DNA from 3 places in the Streptomyces sp. NPDC042346 genome. Region 3 is predicted to be linked to each of the others. Evidence: riboswitches for the same ligand, from Rfam matches in the RefSeq annotation. Region 3 holds a riboswitch; each other region holds the start of a gene.
What was found. A riboswitch is a leader RNA that binds a small molecule or an ion and turns the genes downstream of it on or off. The one in region 3 is predicted to bind cyclic di-AMP.
Positions count from the first base shown of each region.

Region 1: it holds a riboswitch for cyclic di-AMP, as region 3 does, so the genes downstream of both, ACZ6K0_RS33360 (transglycosylase family protein) here and ACZ6K0_RS26890 (C40 family peptidase) in region 3, are expected to answer to the same signal.
Region 2: it holds a riboswitch for cyclic di-AMP, as region 3 does, so the genes downstream of both, ACZ6K0_RS39840 (M23 family metallopeptidase) here and ACZ6K0_RS26890 (C40 family peptidase) in region 3, are expected to answer to the same signal.

Region 1 covers NZ_JBVJEH010000010.1:340,445-345,730, reverse strand. The annotation lists gene eno (phosphopyruvate hydratase) at 1-976, opposite strand, end outside; gene ACZ6K0_RS33360 (transglycosylase family protein) at 1,347-2,087, opposite strand; cyclic di-AMP (ydaO/yuaA leader) riboswitch at 2,091-2,264, opposite strand; gene ACZ6K0_RS33355 (transglycosylase family protein) at 2,523-3,623, opposite strand; gene ACZ6K0_RS33350 (cytochrome P450 family protein) at 3,808-5,055, opposite strand; gene ACZ6K0_RS33345 (globin domain-containing protein) at 5,137-5,286, shown strand, end outside.
Region 2 covers NZ_JBVJEH010000014.1:252,098-257,383, forward strand. The annotation lists gene ACZ6K0_RS39840 (M23 family metallopeptidase) at 12-1,046, opposite strand; cyclic di-AMP (ydaO/yuaA leader) riboswitch at 1,051-1,212, opposite strand; gene ACZ6K0_RS39845 (tyrosine-protein phosphatase) at 1,600-2,421, shown strand; gene ACZ6K0_RS39850 (DUF6126 family protein) at 2,435-2,587, opposite strand; gene ACZ6K0_RS39855 (helix-turn-helix domain-containing protein) at 2,621-3,250, opposite strand; gene ACZ6K0_RS39860 (aspartate aminotransferase family protein) at 3,326-4,711, opposite strand; gene hpnH (adenosyl-hopene transferase HpnH) at 4,734-5,286, opposite strand, start outside.
Region 3 covers NZ_JBVJEH010000007.1:151,786-157,071, reverse strand. The annotation lists gene ACZ6K0_RS26900 (ATP-dependent Clp protease proteolytic subunit) at 1-266, shown strand, start outside; gene ACZ6K0_RS26895 (hypothetical protein) at 274-579, shown strand; cyclic di-AMP (ydaO/yuaA leader) riboswitch at 919-1,097, shown strand; gene ACZ6K0_RS26890 (C40 family peptidase) at 1,101-1,577, shown strand; gene ACZ6K0_RS26885 (ATP-binding protein) at 1,646-2,083, opposite strand; gene ACZ6K0_RS26880 (8-amino-7-oxononanoate synthase) at 2,255-3,436, opposite strand; gene bioB (biotin synthase BioB) at 3,580-4,842, shown strand; gene ACZ6K0_RS26870 (adenosylmethionine--8-amino-7-oxononanoate transaminase) at 4,835-5,286, shown strand, end outside.

The DNA of each region.
Region 1 (5,286 bases), on a different contig from region 3:
TGCCGCGGGCGAGGCGCTCCGGGTTGGTGACGAAGAGGTCGTCGCCGACGATCTGGACCTTGGCGCCCAGCTTGTCGGTGAGGACCTTCCAGCCGGCCCAGTCGTCCTCGTACAGCGGGTCCTCGATGGAGACCATCGGGTACGCGGAGACGAGCTCCTCGTAGTACTCGGTCATCTCGGCGGCCGAGCGGGACTTGCCCTCGAACTCGTACGTGCCGTCCTTGTAGAACTCGGACGCGGCGACGTCGAGCGCGAGCGCGACGTCGGAGCCCGGGGTGTAGCCGGCCTCCTTGATGGCCTCGATGATGAGGTCGAGGGCCGCGCGGTTCGACTCGAGGTTCGGGGCGAAGCCGCCCTCGTCGCCGAGGCCGGTGGAGAGGCCCTTGCGCTTCAGCACGCCCTTGAGCGTGTGGTAGATCTCGGCACCCCAGCGGAGGGCCTCGGAGAAGGACTCCGCGCCGATCGGGGCGATCATGAACTCCTGGATGTCCACGTTGGAGTCGGCGTGCGACCCACCGTTGAGGATGTTCATCATCGGAACGGGCAGCAGGTGCGCGTTCGGGCCGCCGAGGTAGCGGAAGAGCGGGAGGTCGGAGGCCTCGGCCGCGGCGTGCGCGACGGCGAGGGAGACGCCGAGGATGGCGTTGGCGCCGAGCGAGCCCTTGTTCTCCGTGGCGTCCAGGTCGAACATGGCCTGGTCGATCAGGCGCTGCTCGGTGGCGTCGTAGCCGACGAGCTCCGGGCCGATCTGCTCGATGACGGCGAGGACGGCCTTCTCGACACCCTTGCCCAGGTAGCGGTTCGGGTCACCGTCGCGAAGCTCGATGGCCTCGAACGCACCGGTGGAGGCGCCGGACGGAACAGCAGCACGGCCGGTGCTGCCGTCGTCGAGGCCGACCTCGACCTCGACCGTGGGGTTGCCTCGGGAGTCCAGGATTTCCCGGGCTACGACGACGTCGATGGACGGCACGAGCATCTCCTTTTTGGGATGTGACGCTGGATGTGACGCATGGCCGGTGCAGGGTCGCTCGGCCTTGCGACAAGAGCCTAACCGGCTCAGGGGGTCCGGTCGGCCGTGCGCCCGCCCCCTGGGACGAAAAAGGACCCAAGGGCATGCATCTCGGGACGAAGGACCCCAGATCTACTGGACGGTAACTACGAAGTCCTCCCCAAAGGGTCCCGGTAGACGCGGAACCCCGTATGTACGGAACCCCGGACGCACGGAACCCCGGACGCACGGAACCCCGGTCCGGCGCGCACGGGGGAGAGTGCGCCGGACCGGGGTGGTCACCGCGGGAGGGTCGTCTGGGTCGGGTGAGCCGCCGGACTCACCCGAGCCGCCGGGCTCACTTGAGGTGGAGCTGCTGGCCCACGTAGATGAGGTCGGCGTTCTCGACGACGTCCTTGTTCAGCTCGAAGAGCTTGGCCCAGCCGCCCTTGACGCCGTGCGCCTCGGCGATCTTGCTGAGGGTGTCGCCGGCGACGACCTTGTACTCGCCGTCACCCTTCTTGACCACCTTGCCGGTCGGGGTGGTGACCGTCTTCTTGGTGGCGGCCTTCGGCGCGGCGTGCTGCTGCGTCGACTGCTTCGGGGCCTGGCGCTGCTCGCTGCGGGTGGTCGGCTGCTCGGCCTTCCGCTCCTGGCGCGGCTGCTGCGTCTGCTGCTGGGGCGCGGCCTGCTGCGGCGCGCTCTCGGCGGAGCCGCCGTCGTACGAGGCGCCGGAAAGGCCCACGCCACAGGACGGCCAGGCGCCCTTGCCCTGGCCCGCGAGGACCTTCTCGGCGATGGCGATCTGCTGGGACTTCGACGCCTGGTTGGCGGTCGAGGCGTAGGCGGTGCCGCCGTACGCGGCCCAGGTGGAGGCCGAGAACTGGAGGCCGCCGTAGTAGCCGTTGCCGGTGTTGATGGCCCAGTTGCCGCCGGACTCACAGGCGGCGACGGTGTCCCACTCGGAGACCGTGGCGGCCGAGGCGGTGCCCGCGGTCATCAGCGGGGCGGCGACGGCGACACCCGTGACACCGACGAGGGTGACGACCTGGGTGGCCTTGGAGGGACGACGGTGTTTGCCCTTACCGGAAAACAGCATGGAGATTCTCCTCACCGACGCCTGTGAGGTGAGCTGTCGGGTTCGGGCCGGAAAGTTGCCCGGCCGCGTGTCCTAGCACGCGGCTTCACCCCAAGCCGGTCATCGGCCGTCTGTCTCAACGGCCGGGACCGGCACTTACCTTGGGTCCCCCACTCCTGCCTTCGGCGCTTACGCGACGACTGTTCCCATCGGCCGACGGCAGGATTCGGCGTTTCGGTCGACGGGGCCCGCGGTGGCGAGCGGTTACGACCGTAGACACAGACCCACCGGAAGTTCAAAGAGGCGTATTGCGGAAATATCGCCCCTACTTGCCTTCCGGCGGGGGGTGTTTGCGCAGGTGAGAGGTGACGGGAGCAAAGTTCGCGGACGTGACACGCCAGTTGGGGCGAAGAGACCCATGTCTCACTTACCCAGAACCGGACATACGCCCCCGAACTACCCGGCCTTCGTCTCCGCCTTCTTCTCCGAACCGATCGTCAGGTCAAGGCTCTGACCAGGGACGATGAGGTCCGGGTCGACACCCACGGTGCCGCGGTTGGCGTCGTAGAGGGCGTTCCATCCGCCGGGGAGTTCGTTCTCCTGCGCGATCTCGGACAGGTTGTCACCGGGCTGCACGGTGTACGCGCCCGAAGCACCCTGACTGTCCGTTGTGTCCGAATCCTTCATTGCGTCAGTCGTGGGCGTGGCGGCGGAGCTTTCCGCCAGCTCGTCCGTCGATGAGGCGTGTCGGCCGGATTCAGCCGAGGTGTCCGTCTTGCCGGTTTCCTCCGGGGCCGCCTCGCCCCGGTGCTTGCCGGTGCCGGGCGTGGCCGACGAGGTGTCACCTGTCGGCGTTTCGGGCGATACGGGCGTAAGGGACGCATCGGGCGTGGCCGGGGTGGTCGAGCCGCCCGTCGGCGTGGTCGGGTCCGTCGGCGTACCGGCGGTACCCGGAGCGGTCGGGGTGCCCGTGGTGGCCCCCGTCGCCGGAGCGGTCGGGGTGCCCGTGGTGGCGGGCGCGGTGGGCGTGGCGGAGGCGGTCGACCCGGTGGGGGCCTTCGACGGCGTACCGGCCTCGGCGGACCCGGTGGACCCGGCGGTCTTCTCCGCGGCCTTCTCGGCGGCCTTCTCGGCCGCGGCGGCCTCCGAGGGCGTGATCGGGACGCCCGCGGTCCGGTTCGACTCCGCCACGGGCCCGGTGGGCGCCTTCGGGGCGGCGGCCGGGCCGGGGTTGATCCCGGTGGCCCTGCCGTCGTTCGTGAGGCCGGCGATGGGCGCGCAGGTGGCCCAGTCGGTGCCGCCGGCGGCGAGCGCCTTGTCGGCGATCGCGATCTGCTGGGCGCGGCTGGCCAGGTCGGGGCTGGGCGCGTAGGCGAGGCCGCCGTTCCGCTCCCAGCTGTCCTGGGTGAACTGGAGACCGCCGTACATGCCGTTGCCGAAGTTGGCGCTCCACTGGCCGCCGGACTCGCACTCGGCGACCCGGTCCCAGGTGGCCGCGTCGGCGGCGGAGGCGGAGCCGGTGGCGAGCAGCGGCAGCGCCAGGGCGGATCCGGTCACTCCCGCGGCGACGACGATGGCGGGGGCCTGACGGGGGCGACGGTGTCGTCCGTTCCCGGAGCGCATAGGGAGGCCTTTCGCGTGACGGCTGAGACTGCCGGGAAACGTAGCGGCATTCGAACACCCATCACAAGTCGATGGCCCCCCGATCACGTAAAGATCACAGTCTTGACGATCCGTCAGTTCACCGCAGCCGTACGGAAGGGGAGAATTCCACCGGAAGCGTGCGCAATCCCCGCATGATGAGCCCTCCGCGCCACCGCAGTTCGGCCGGATCGGCCGCAAGTCGCAGGTCGGGCAGGCGAGTCAGCAGGGTGGCGAGCGCGGCCTGGCCCTCCAGCCGGGCGAGCGGCGCCCCCAGGCAGTAGTGGATGCCGTGCCCGTACCCGAGGTGCTGGCTGTCGCGCCGGGAAAGGTCCAGCGTGTCCGGGTCCGCGAACCGCTCCGGGTCCCGGTTGGCGGCGGCGAGGACCACGAGCACCGGGTCGCCCGCCGGGATCTCCTGCCCGCCGACGGTCAGCGCCTGCGTCGCGTACCGCCAGGTCGCCATCTCCACCGGCCCGTCGTACCGCAGCAGCTCCTCGACGCCCGTCTCCAGGAGCCCGGTCTCCCCCGCCGCGATCGAGGCCTGGAGCCGCTCCCGCTCCTCGGGGTGCCGGAGCAGCTGGTAGACCCCGTTGCCGATGAGGTTCACGGTCGTCTCGAAACCGGCGAAGAGAATGATGAACGCCATGGCGGCGGCCTCGTTCTCGGTGAGGTGCTCGCCGTGGTCGGAGGCCCTGATGAGCCCCGAGATGAGGTCCTCACCGGGCTCCTCGCGCTTGCGGTGGATCAGCTCCGCGAGATAGCCGCGCATCTTCTTCACCGACCGGGCGACCCCGCCGCGCGGCCCGCCGCCGTGCCGGATCATCATCCCGGCCCAGTCCCGGAAGTCGTCCTGGTCCTCCGGGGGCACGCCGAGCAGGTCGCAGATCGCGTAGATGGGGAGCGGGAACGCGAACTCGTGGATGAGGTCGGCGCTCCCCTTCTCCACGAAGTCGTCCATGAGCCGGTCGGTCAGCTCCTGCACGCGCGGCGCGAACTCCGCGACCCGGCGCGGCGTGAAGGCCTTCGAGACGAGCCGCCGCAGCCGGGTGTGGTCGGGCGGGTCGATGTTGAGCAGATGCGTCATCAGCTCGGCCTTGCGCTCGCCCGGGATCCCCGTCTTCCCCTTCGCGTGCGGGGACTCGTCGTGGTGCGCCGGGTTCTTGGAGAGACGCTGGTCGGCGAGGGCCTGGCGGGCGTCCGCGTACCGGGTCACGAGCCAGGCCTCGACCCCGCTGGGCAGCTTCGTCCGGTGCACGGGCGCGTGCTCCCGCAGCCAGGCGTAGGCGGGATACGGATCGCTGGCGAACTCCCAGGTGAAGAGCTCGGGGGCGGGGCTAGTACTCACTGTCCGACCGTACAGGGAGGCCCGGAGGAGCACGTATGTGGAGAACCTGTGATCAAGAGGCGCCGGACGTGCCCTAGATTCATGTCAGTGGATCCCCAGCTGATCAGAAGCACGTTCGCGGTCGTCGAGAGACGGGCCGAGCATGCCGTCACCTTCTTCTACTCGCACCTGTTCTGGAACAACCCCGGTGTGCGCGAGCTCTTCCCCGAGGACATGGTTCCGCAGCGGGAC
Region 2 (5,286 bases), on a different contig from region 3:
GAGCGTGCGTGTCAGACGGAGACGCCGTGCTGGCGCAGGTAGGCCAGCGGGTCGACGTCGGAGCCGTAGTTCGGGGAGGTACGGATCTCGAAGTGCAGGTGCGGGCCGGTGGAGTTGCCGGTCGAGCCGGAGAGGCCGATCTGCTGGCCGCCGCTGACGGTCTGGCCGGACGAGACGGAGAGGGAGGAGAGGTGGGCGTACTGCGAGTAGTTGCCGTCGGCGTGCTGGATGACGACCTCGTTGCCGTAGGCGCCGCTCCAGCCGGCGGAGACGACCGTGCCGGCGCCGACGGCGCGGACGGTGGTGCCGGAGGAGGCGATGAAGTCGACACCGGTGTGGTAGCCGGAGGACCACATGGAGCCGGAGGCGCGGTACGGGGTGGAGAAGCCGCCGCCGGCGACGGGCGTGACCCAGCCGGACGCGGAGGTATCGGCACCCGCCGACTGAGACGACTGAGACGACTGAGACGTCTGCGAGGACTGCGAGCTCTGCGACTCGGCGGAGGCGGCGGCCGGGGCGGCGGAGCGCTGGCTGCTGCGCGAGGCGCGCGAGGTGTCGCCGTTCTTCTCGGAGCTCTGCGTGCTCTCGGCGGCGGCCTTGGGCGCGGCGCTCTTCGGGGCGACGTGCTTGGGGGCGGCGTGCGCGGTGTTCTTGGCGCCGAGGGTGAGCTTCATGCCGGGCAGGATCAGCGAGGGGTTCTCGCCGACGACCTGGCGGTTGTCCTGGTACAGCTTCTGCCAGCCGCCCGCGAGGTGGTGCTCGCCGGCGATCTTCGACAGGTAGTCGCCGCTGACGACGGAGTACGTCTTCGGCGCGGCCTTCGCGGCGGCGGTCGGCGCGGCCTGGAGGGCGGCGGGCGCCTTCACCTGGGCGGCGGCGCTGACGGCCTGGGCGGGGACGGCGGCCGGGGCGGCCTGCTCGGCGGCGTGGGCCCCGGTGGCGCCGAGGAGCGGAAGCGCGACGACGGCGCCTCCGGTACCGGCGGCGACGAGTCCACGCGTGAGCGGGTTGGTCCTGGTACGGCGGTGCTTACCCTTCGCGGGCATGGCGAATTCCTCTCCGGCGCCTACGAGGTGAGCTGTCGGGTTCGGACTGGAGATGCCCGGCCGCGTTCTCACGCGGCTTCACCCCGAGCCGTCCTGTGTCGCGGGACCGGCGTACTTCCTGGGTCCCCCGCTCCTGCCACGCATGGGATGAGTGCGGATTCCGGACGGTGGCAGGATTCGGCGGTCCGACCGGATTGACGGTGACGCTAGACGAGCGGGGTCGGAGCGAACAAGCCGCAGATTTCCCCCGGCATTACACGGGCCGCATTCCGGGCGGAATTCCGGTCACCCTCCGTCGATGACGGTCCTTCGATTTCCTTTTTCCGTACGGCAATTGCCGGGGGCCTTCGGCCACGATCCGTCACTTCTATGACCCTGCTCACGCGGCTCGGCCCATCTCACCTGCAAACAGGGCGCGTTCTCCCTTACCCCTCATTTCGGACAGATCGCCCATTCCCGTCCGAGGGGGTGCGCAGACCCCCTCCCACCTGGATGATTGTCCTAGGCACCGATCTCGCATCGGGCCCCCGAACGTCGACCCCCAGGAGCATCCGTGACGCAGCAGCTGCCGCAGGTCCCGCCCACCGAAGCGAACGAACCCGAGCTGGCCGAGGTCCGCAACTTCCGGGACGTGGGCGGCCTGCCGACGACGGACGGGCGCGCCGTGCGACCCGGGCGCCTCTTCCGCAGCGGCCACCTCGCCCACGCCACCGAGGCGGACGCCGCCTTCCTCGCCTCGCTCGGCCTGCACACCGTCTTCGACTTCCGCAACGAGGCCGACCGCAAGGTCGAGGGCGCGGACGTCGAGCTCCCCGGCGTGCGGAACGTGAACATACCGCTCAACGACCCGGCCGACGGCAAGGAGTTCTGGAAGCTGGTGCGCGACGGCGACATCGCCCAGCTGCGGGAGATCCTGGGCGACGGCAAGGCGGCCGCCCGGATGTCCGACTCGTACCGCAAGATGATCGTCGAGCGGACCTCGGAGCACAGCCGGATCCTGCACTCCATGGCGGAGGAGAGCGTCCCGGCCCTGATGCACTGCGCCGCGGGCAAGGACCGCGCCGGCCTCTCCATCGCGATCACACTGCTCGCCCTCGACGTCGAGCGCGAGGCGATCGAGGCCGACTACGTGAAGTCGAACGACCCGCACCGCCGCTACAAGGTGCGCCGCAGCTCCACCGCCGCGGACGCGATGTCGCCCGAGGTGATGGAGCTGCTGAGCCCGCTCTTCGACGCGCGGGTGGAGTACCTGCGGGCCGCGTTCGAGACGATCGACGCGACCTGGGGCTCGGTGGAGACCTACCTGACCGAGGGGCTCAAGCTGGCCCCGGAGACCCGTGAGCGGCTGCGGGAGCGCTTCCTCGTCGAGGCGTAGGCGCGGACCGCTCCTAGCTCTTCGCGCCCATCGCGAAGAGCAGGTAGAGGAAACCGGCGAAGAGGTGTCCGGCGATCAGGTACGCGAAGAGACGGAGGACCAGCCCCTTGGGGAACTTGCCTTCCCCGCGCTCCTCGCCGGTGACAGGTCGTGACTTCTCGGACATCTCGGTCCTTTTCTGACGAAGGGGCACGTGGGGTCAGCGTCGGTGCGGGGTTCCGTCGCCGAGACACAGCTCGGCGACGGGACTCTGCATCAGGGTGTGGACGAAGAGCAGCTCGGCCCCGCCGGACGTGGCGGCGCCGATGCGGTGCGGGGTGAGCGAGTCGAAGTGCGCGCCGTCCCCCGGATCGAGGACGTGGACGGCGTCGCCGAGCGCGAGCCGCACCCGTCCCTCCAGGACGTGGATCCACTCCTCGCCGGGGTGGACGCGCACGATGTCGCCCCGGGTGGCGTACGGCACGTGGACGCGCAGGCACTGGAGCGCTCGCCCGGCGCCGCCGGCCTGGCGGTAGATCCAGCCGTCGGCCTCGACGGGCTCGGAGCGGCCGGCCCGGACGACGGGATCGCGCTCGGGCGGGGTCTCGCCGAGGAGCTCGGAGACCGTCGTACCGTAGATACGGGCGAGGGCGAGCAGCATCGGCAGCGAAGGCTGCCGGTTCCCCGTCTCCAGGCGGGAGAGGTGGGCCGGCGAGAGGCCGGCCCGCTGGGCGGCGGCCTCCAGGGTGAGTCCCCGGCGGCGGCGCAGGGCCCGCAGCTGCGGGGCGACGTCGGGCAGGACGTCGGGGGTGGCGGGGTCCGGGGAGGTGTCCCCGGGGACGTGGTCCATGCGTCCATTGCGCCAGGATCATGCCTCTGAGGCAAGTTTCTTGCCTCAGAGGCAAAGATCGGGGATCCGTCCGGCTCAGCGCTGGGCCACGGCCTGTTTCACCAGGGTCCTCCCGAAGTCCCACATCAGCCCGCCGCCGCCGTGGGCCTCGTCCATGACCGCCGTGAAGGCGGTGACGAACCGGTCCACGTCCGCCTCGTCGACGACCAGCGGCGGAATCAGTTTGATCACCTCCAGGTGGTCCCCGGAGACCTGGGTGAGGATCCGGTGCCGCTGGAGCAGGGGCACGACGACCATCTGGGCGAAGAGGCCCTTGCGGGCCGCCTGGAGCATCGCCCACCGGCCGCGCAGCCCCAGGGACGTCGGCCGGCCGAACTCGATCCCGATCATCAGACCGCGTCCGCGCACCTCGTGCAGCAGCTCGTACCGGGGTACGAGCTCCTGGAGGCGCCCGGACAGCAGGTCACCGATCCGCCGGACGTGGGCGACGGTGTCCTCGCTCTCCATGACCGAGAGGACGGCGAGCCCGGCCGCCATGGCCTGCGCGTTCGATCCGAAGCTCGCCGAGTGGACGAGGACCCGGTCCATCGACGAGTAGACCTTCTTGAAGATCCAGTCCTTGCCGAGGGTGGCGCCGACCGGCACGTAGCCGCCGGACAGCGCCTTGGCGACGCAGACCAGGTCCGGTTCGACCCCCGGCTCGTGCTGGTAGGCGTAAAAGTCCCCGGTCCTGCCGAGGCCGGTCTGCACCTCGTCCGCGATCAGCAGCGCGCCGTGCCGGTGCAGCAGCTCCTGCGCGGCACGCAGGAAGCCGGGCGGCGCCTCGTGGACGCCCTTGCCCTGGATCGGCTCCACGACGAAGGCGGCCACGTCGCCCCGGCGCAGCTCCCGCTCCAGGGCTTCGAGGTCGCCGAGGGCGATCGCGGTGTCCGGCAGGAGCGGGTCGAAGCCCTCCCGGAAGCCGCGCTCGCCGTTGACGGAGAGCGAGCCGGTGGTGAGCCCGTGGAAGGCGTGGGAGCAGTAGAGGACCCTGGGCCGCCCGGTGGCGTACCGGGCGAACTTGAGGGCGGTCTCCACGGCTTCCGTGCCGCTGTTGCCGAAGAAGACCCGGTCGAGGTGCGGGCTGTGCGCGAGCAGCCGTTCGGCGAGCAGTCCCGGCAGCGGCTGGCAGTCGAAGCGGGTGAGGTCGGCGAGCTGGGCGTCCAGGACGTCGTGGAGGGCCTTGCGGACGACGGGGTGGTGCCGTCCGAGGCCCATCACGCCGAAGCCGGCGAGCATGTCGAGGTGGTCGACACCGTCGGCGTCCCAGAAGTGGGCGCCCTCGGCCCGCTCGTACACCTTGTCGAAGCCGATGGTGTGGAGCATGCGCGGCAGCTGGTGGTTGAGGTACTTGGCGTGCAGTTCGTACCGCTCGCCGCCGCGCTCGGCGAGCAGGGCCCGCAGATCGAACTCCTCGCTCATCGCCCGCCCACCTCCCCCGCTCTCACGTGCTGTTCCCGGAGACGGTCTCCCGGATCGCGCGCAGGGACTCCTTGAGGGACCCCATGGTGGCGAGGACGGCGGTGGGCTCGTAGCCGCAGTGCGCCATGCAATTGGCGCAGCGCGGGTCCTTACCGCGGCCGTACTTGTCCCAGTCGGTTTCCTCGACGAGTTCGCGGTACGTGGGGACGTATCCGTCGCTCATCAGATAGCAGGGGCGCTGCCAGCCGAAGAGCGAGTAGTTGGGAATGGCCCAGGCCGTGCACGGGAAATCGGCCTTTCCTTCCAGGAAGTCCAGGAAGAGCGGCGAGTGGTTGAGACGCCAGCGGCGCCGGTTTCCGCCCGCGAAGGCCTTCTTGAAGAGTTCGCGGGTCTGCTCGACGCCGAGGAAGTGCTCCTGGTCGGGGGCCTTCTCGTAGGCGTAGGCGGGCGAGATCATCATTTCGTCGACCTGGAGGTCGTCGTTGAGGTAATTGAGCACCTCGATGATGGTCTGCGGGGTGTCGGTGTTGAAGAAGGTCGAATTGGTGGTGACGCGGAAGCCGCGCCGCTTGGCC
Region 3 (5,286 bases):
GCGCCCGGGTCACGCTCCGGCAGCCGACCCTGGACGAGCCCCTCCAGGGACAGCTCAGCGACCTCGACCTCCAGGCGGCCGAGTTGCTGCGCCTGCGCGAGCTGGTCGCCGGGATGCTCGTCGAACACACCGGGCAGGACCGGGAGCGGATCGACGCCGACATCGACCGCCTGACCGTCCTGGACGCACCCGCGGCCGTCACCTACGGCCTGGCCGACCACGTCGTCACGAGCCGGCGCGCGGCCGCCGGCGGCACGGCCCGGTGAGCCGGCCGTGGTCCCCGAGCTGCCGCCACTGCCGGCCCTGACCCGGGCCGAGGGTGAACTCGTCGACGCGTACCTCGAAGTCGTCGACCTCCTGGGAAAGATCAATCCATCCAGAGGTACGCATACCTATGGGGCGTTGCGCGCGGCCCAGGCCCTGGTGGGGCGGGCGGAGGCCCTGCGCGAGGCGCTGACGCTCATGCATAAACGGGGCGAGAGCGAGGTCCACGCGGACACATTGGCGCGCGCCCTAAGGGTGTTGGACGGGGAGCGCCGGGCGGACCGCGTCACCGTCCGCCGGACTCGGGCGAGTTGACATATCCGCGTGTCGTGTCGAGGTCCGGTCGGCCGACACGCACCGCAGAAACCCTCCCCCGTTCGGCGTAGTCGACGAGTCGACATATGCAGCGGGCGAGTTGCGCAACAGGTGTACGCATCTGGCGGAATCGAACGTTCCATCGCTGGTACGGGGCTCGTCGGCCAAACCTCCGAAGATCACAAAGGGGTGCTGTCCACCCGAACGGATCAGTCGTGAGGAGCCTCACATATCGCCGTTTCAGCTCGGTTTTCGCCCATGTCGTGGGTCAAGATCCGTGTCGACGACAAGCCCCCGCCACCGCGGCGGGGCGGTCCGGGCGGACGCCGAGTCCTGCCGCTGTCCCGGACGTCTGGTCGACAGGAGTGGATCGGCAGGAGTGGAGGACCCAATCAGTACGGAACGTTCGCGCTGTCCCAGCGAGGCCGTTCCTTGGGGTGAAGCCGCAGCCGCGGCCGGGCATCTTCGCCAGCCCGAACCCGACAGGTCATCCTTCGCAGGCGGCTGACGAAGGGTTGCGCATGACCGCGCAGATGCATGTCCCGTCCCTGCTGTCCCGGGCCGGAGCCGTCTCGGCTCTCACCCTCGCCGCCGTCGGCGGCACGCTGTTCGCCCCAGGTGCGGCAACGGAGGCCCAGGCAGCGACGACACACGCGAACAAGGCACTGAGCGTCGCCGCCGCGAAGAAAGGATCGCCGTACCGGTACGGAAGCACCGGACCCACCCGGTTCGACTGCTCCGGTCTGACGCTCTACGCGTACAAGAAGGCGGGCAAGTCGCTGCCCCGCACCGCGCAGCAGCAGTACAACAAGACCCGGCACATCTCCTCGGCCAGCCGGCAGAAGGGGGACCTGGTCTTCTTCCACTCCGGTGGGAGGGTCTACCACGTCGGCATCTACGCCGGCAGCGGCAAGATCTGGCACTCGCCCAAGACGGGCTCCTGGGTGAAGCTCGACAAGATCTGGTCGTCGAAGGTCTACTACGGCCGCGTCCGGTGACGATACCCGGGCGCTGACGCCCGATGAGGGGTGCGGTGGCGCCGCCGCACCCCCGCTGGGGACGAGCCCTACACCGGGGCCACCCGGGCCGCCGTCCACGGGAGGGTGATCCAGACCGTCTTGCCGCCCTCCTCGGTCGGAGTGACCGAGAGGCGGCCGCCGGCCTCCGCCGCGAGGACGCGGATGATGACCATGCCGCGCCCGTTGTCCTGCTGGACCGCTGCCGGGAGACGGCGGGGCCAGCGGGGATGGCTGTCCGTCACGCCGAGGTGCAGGCGCTCCTCCCGCTCCAGGCGGAGGTCGATCGTGAAGGTCGGCGACTGCCCGAACGTGTGCTGCACGGCATTGGTGGCCAGTTCCGAGACGATCAGCCGGATGGAGTCCGCGATCTCCGCGGCGCCGTCGAGCCCCCAGTCCCCCAGGACGTCCGCGACGTATCTCCGCGCCGTGGGGACCGAGGCGGGATCGCTCGGCAGAGTGACGGATGCTTCCTGATGGTCTGCCATGGCGGCGCTGTCCCTTTCCCGCCGGGGACACCACCCCGGATTGCGCTTCGCGTCAGAGTGCTCCGATCGTCCCGCCCCGTCCGGCGTTCCACCACGATATGTGCGCATCTATCGCCCGAAGCGGTGAACTCTGCTCCCCGGAAACGCTCTTGGGTAGCGGAGTTCACCCGGTCAGACGGCGGCGGGCGCGGTCCGCAGGATGGTGTCGACCGCCCGTTGGAGCTCGGCGTCCGTCAGATCGGCGCGGGCCGTGAGCCGCAGCCGCGAGATGCCGTCCGGCACGGACGGGGGCCGGAAGCACCCGACCGCCAGACCCTGTTCCCGGCAGTCGGCCGCCCAGCGCAGCGCCGCCTCCGGCGAGGGGGCGCGCACCGAGACGACGGCCGCGTCCGGCCGCGCGGCGGTCAGACCGGCCGCCGTGAGGAGCTCGTACAGGGTGGTGGCGACGGTCCGTGCCCGGCCGGCGAGCGCCGGTTCGCCGGCGATCAGACGCAGGCTCGCGAGCGCGCCGCCCGCCGCTGCCGGGGCCAGCCCGGTGTCGAAGATGAAGGTGCGCGCCGTGTTCACGAGGTGCTCGACGACCCGGGCCGGGCCGAGGACCGCGCCGCCCTGGCTGCCGAGGGACTTGGAGAGGGTGAGGGTGGCGACGACGTCCTCGTCGCCCGCCAGGCCGGCCTCGTGCAGGGCGCCCCGGCCGCCGTCGCCGAGGACGCCGAAGCCGTGGGCGTCGTCGACGACGAGCCCGGCGCCGTGCGCCCGGCAGGCGTCGGCGAGCTCCGGCAGCGGCGCCTTGTCCCCGTCGACGGAGAAGACGGAGTCGCTGACCACGAGCGCCCGGTGCTCCGGCCGCGCCTCCAGGGTCTTGCGTACGGCCTCGGGGTCGGCGTGCGGGACGACGGCCGTCTCGGCGCGCGCGAGCCGGCAGCCGTCCACGATCGAGGCGTGGTTGGAGGCGTCCGAGACGATCAGCGAGTCCCGGCCGCCGAGGGCCGTGAGCGCGGCCAGGTTGGCGGCGTAGCCGGAGGAGAGGACGAGGGCCGCCTCGAAGCCGCAGAACTCGGCGAGTTCGCGTTCGAGCCGGGTGTGCAGCCGGGTCGTGCCGGTGACGAGGCGCGAGCCGGTGGCGCCCGCGCCCCAGCGCCGCGCGGCCTCGGCCGCCGCCTCGGTGACCTCCGGCCGGCGGGTGAGGCCGAGGTAGTCGTTGCTCGCCAGGTCGAGGAGCTCCGACTCGGCCGCCCGGGGCCGCAGCGTACGGACGAGACCGGCCGCCGCCCGGCGGCGCGCCTCTGCGTCGGTCCAGTCGAAAGCGGTCCGGCGCGGGCCCTCGGCCCTGGCGTCGTCGGCCTGTGGCATGCGGCGATCCTTTTGTAGGCAGCGCACAGACCCTAACCGGAGTATGCGGAGGTCGGGATGTGGTCATCCACACACCTCGTTCGGGGGCGTTTGTTCGGATCCTCCTTGGCCCGGGGGTGGGCGGTAGGCAAGGATCAGCGCTTATGGACCTGCTGAACACGCTGGTGGAGAAGGGGCTGCGGCGCGAGCTGCCGACCCGTGAAGAAGCGCTCGCCGTACTGGCGACCTCCGACGACGAGCTGCTCGATGTGGTGGCGGCGGCCGGCAAGGTGCGCCGTCAGTGGTTCGGGCGGCGGGTGAAGCTCAACTACCTCGTCAACCTCAAGTCGGGGCTGTGCCCCGAGGACTGCTCGTACTGTTCGCAGCGGCTCGGCTCGAAGGCCGAGATCCTCAAGTACACGTGGCTGAAGCCGGACGAGGCGTCCCAGGCCGCCGCGGCGGGTGTCGCTGGCGGAGCCAAGCGGGTCTGCCTGGTGGCGAGCGGGCGCGGCCCGACGGACCGGGACGTCGAGCGCGTCGGCAGGACCATCGAGGCGATCAAGGAGCAGAACGAGGGCGTCGAGGTGTGCGCCTGCCTCGGTCTGCTCTCGGACGGCCAGGCGGAGCGGCTGCGGGACGCCGGCGCCGACGCGTACAACCACAACCTCAACACGTCCGAGGCGACGTACGAGGGGATCACCAAGACCCACACCTACGCGGACCGGGTCGACACCGTGCAGAAGGCGCACGCCGCCGGTCTGTCGGCCTGCTCCGGGCTGATCGCGGGCATGGGCGAGACCGACGAGGACCTGGTCGACGTCGTGTACGCGCTGCGCGACCTCGACTCGGACTCGGTGCCGGTCAACTTCCTCATCCCCTTCGAGGGCACGCCGCTCGCCAAGGAGTGGAACCTCACCCCGCAGCGCTGTCTGCGGATCCTCGCGATGGTGCGGTTCGTCTGCCCGGACGTCGAGGTGCGGATCGCGGGCGGGCGCGAGGTGCACCTGCGCTCGATGCAGCCGCTGGCGCTGAACATCGCGAACTCGATCTTCCTCGGCGACTACCTGACGAGCGAGGGCCAGGCCGGTCAGGCCGACCTCGACATGATCGCGGACGCCGGCTTCGAGGTGGAGGGCGCGGGCACGACGACGCTGCCCGCGCACCGGGCGGACGCGCTCGCGGCGGCGGGCGCCGTCGCGGCCGGCGGCTGCGGTTCGCACGGCTCGGTGGAGGGCGCGGGCTGTGGCTCGCAGGCTCCGGCGGAGGGCGCGGGCTGCGGCTCCGCCGGCGGGGGCTGCGGCCCCTGCGGCGGTCACGCGCCCGCCGCGGAGGTTCCCGCGGCCGAGGCCGCGGCGAACACCGCGCGGACGGACCTGGTGGCGGTACGCCGCCGGGGCGCCGGTACGGACCTCGCGCCGAATGCGTAACGACGAACTCCTCGCCCTGGACCGGGCCCACGTCTGGCATCCGTACGGCCCCATGCCGGGCCGTACGGACCCCCTCGTCGTCGAGTCCGCCTCCGGGGTGCGGCTGCGGCTCGCCGAACCCGCCGAGGGGCACGCCGAGTTGATCGACGGCATGTCCTCGTGGTGGTCGGCGATCCACGGCTACAACCACCCCGTGCTCAACGAGGCGGCGCGCGGTCAGCTCGACAAGATGAGCCACGTCATGTTCGGCGGGCTCACCCACGAGCCGGCCGTACGGCTCGCCGCCCGCCTCGTCGAGATCACCCCCGAGCCGCTGAAGCACGTCTTCCTCTCCGACTCGGGTTCGGTCGCCGTCGAGGTCGCGGTGAAGATGTGCCTCCAGTACTGGCGCTCGGTGGGCCGCCCCGGCAAGCAGCGGCTGCTCACCTGGCGCGGCGGCTACCA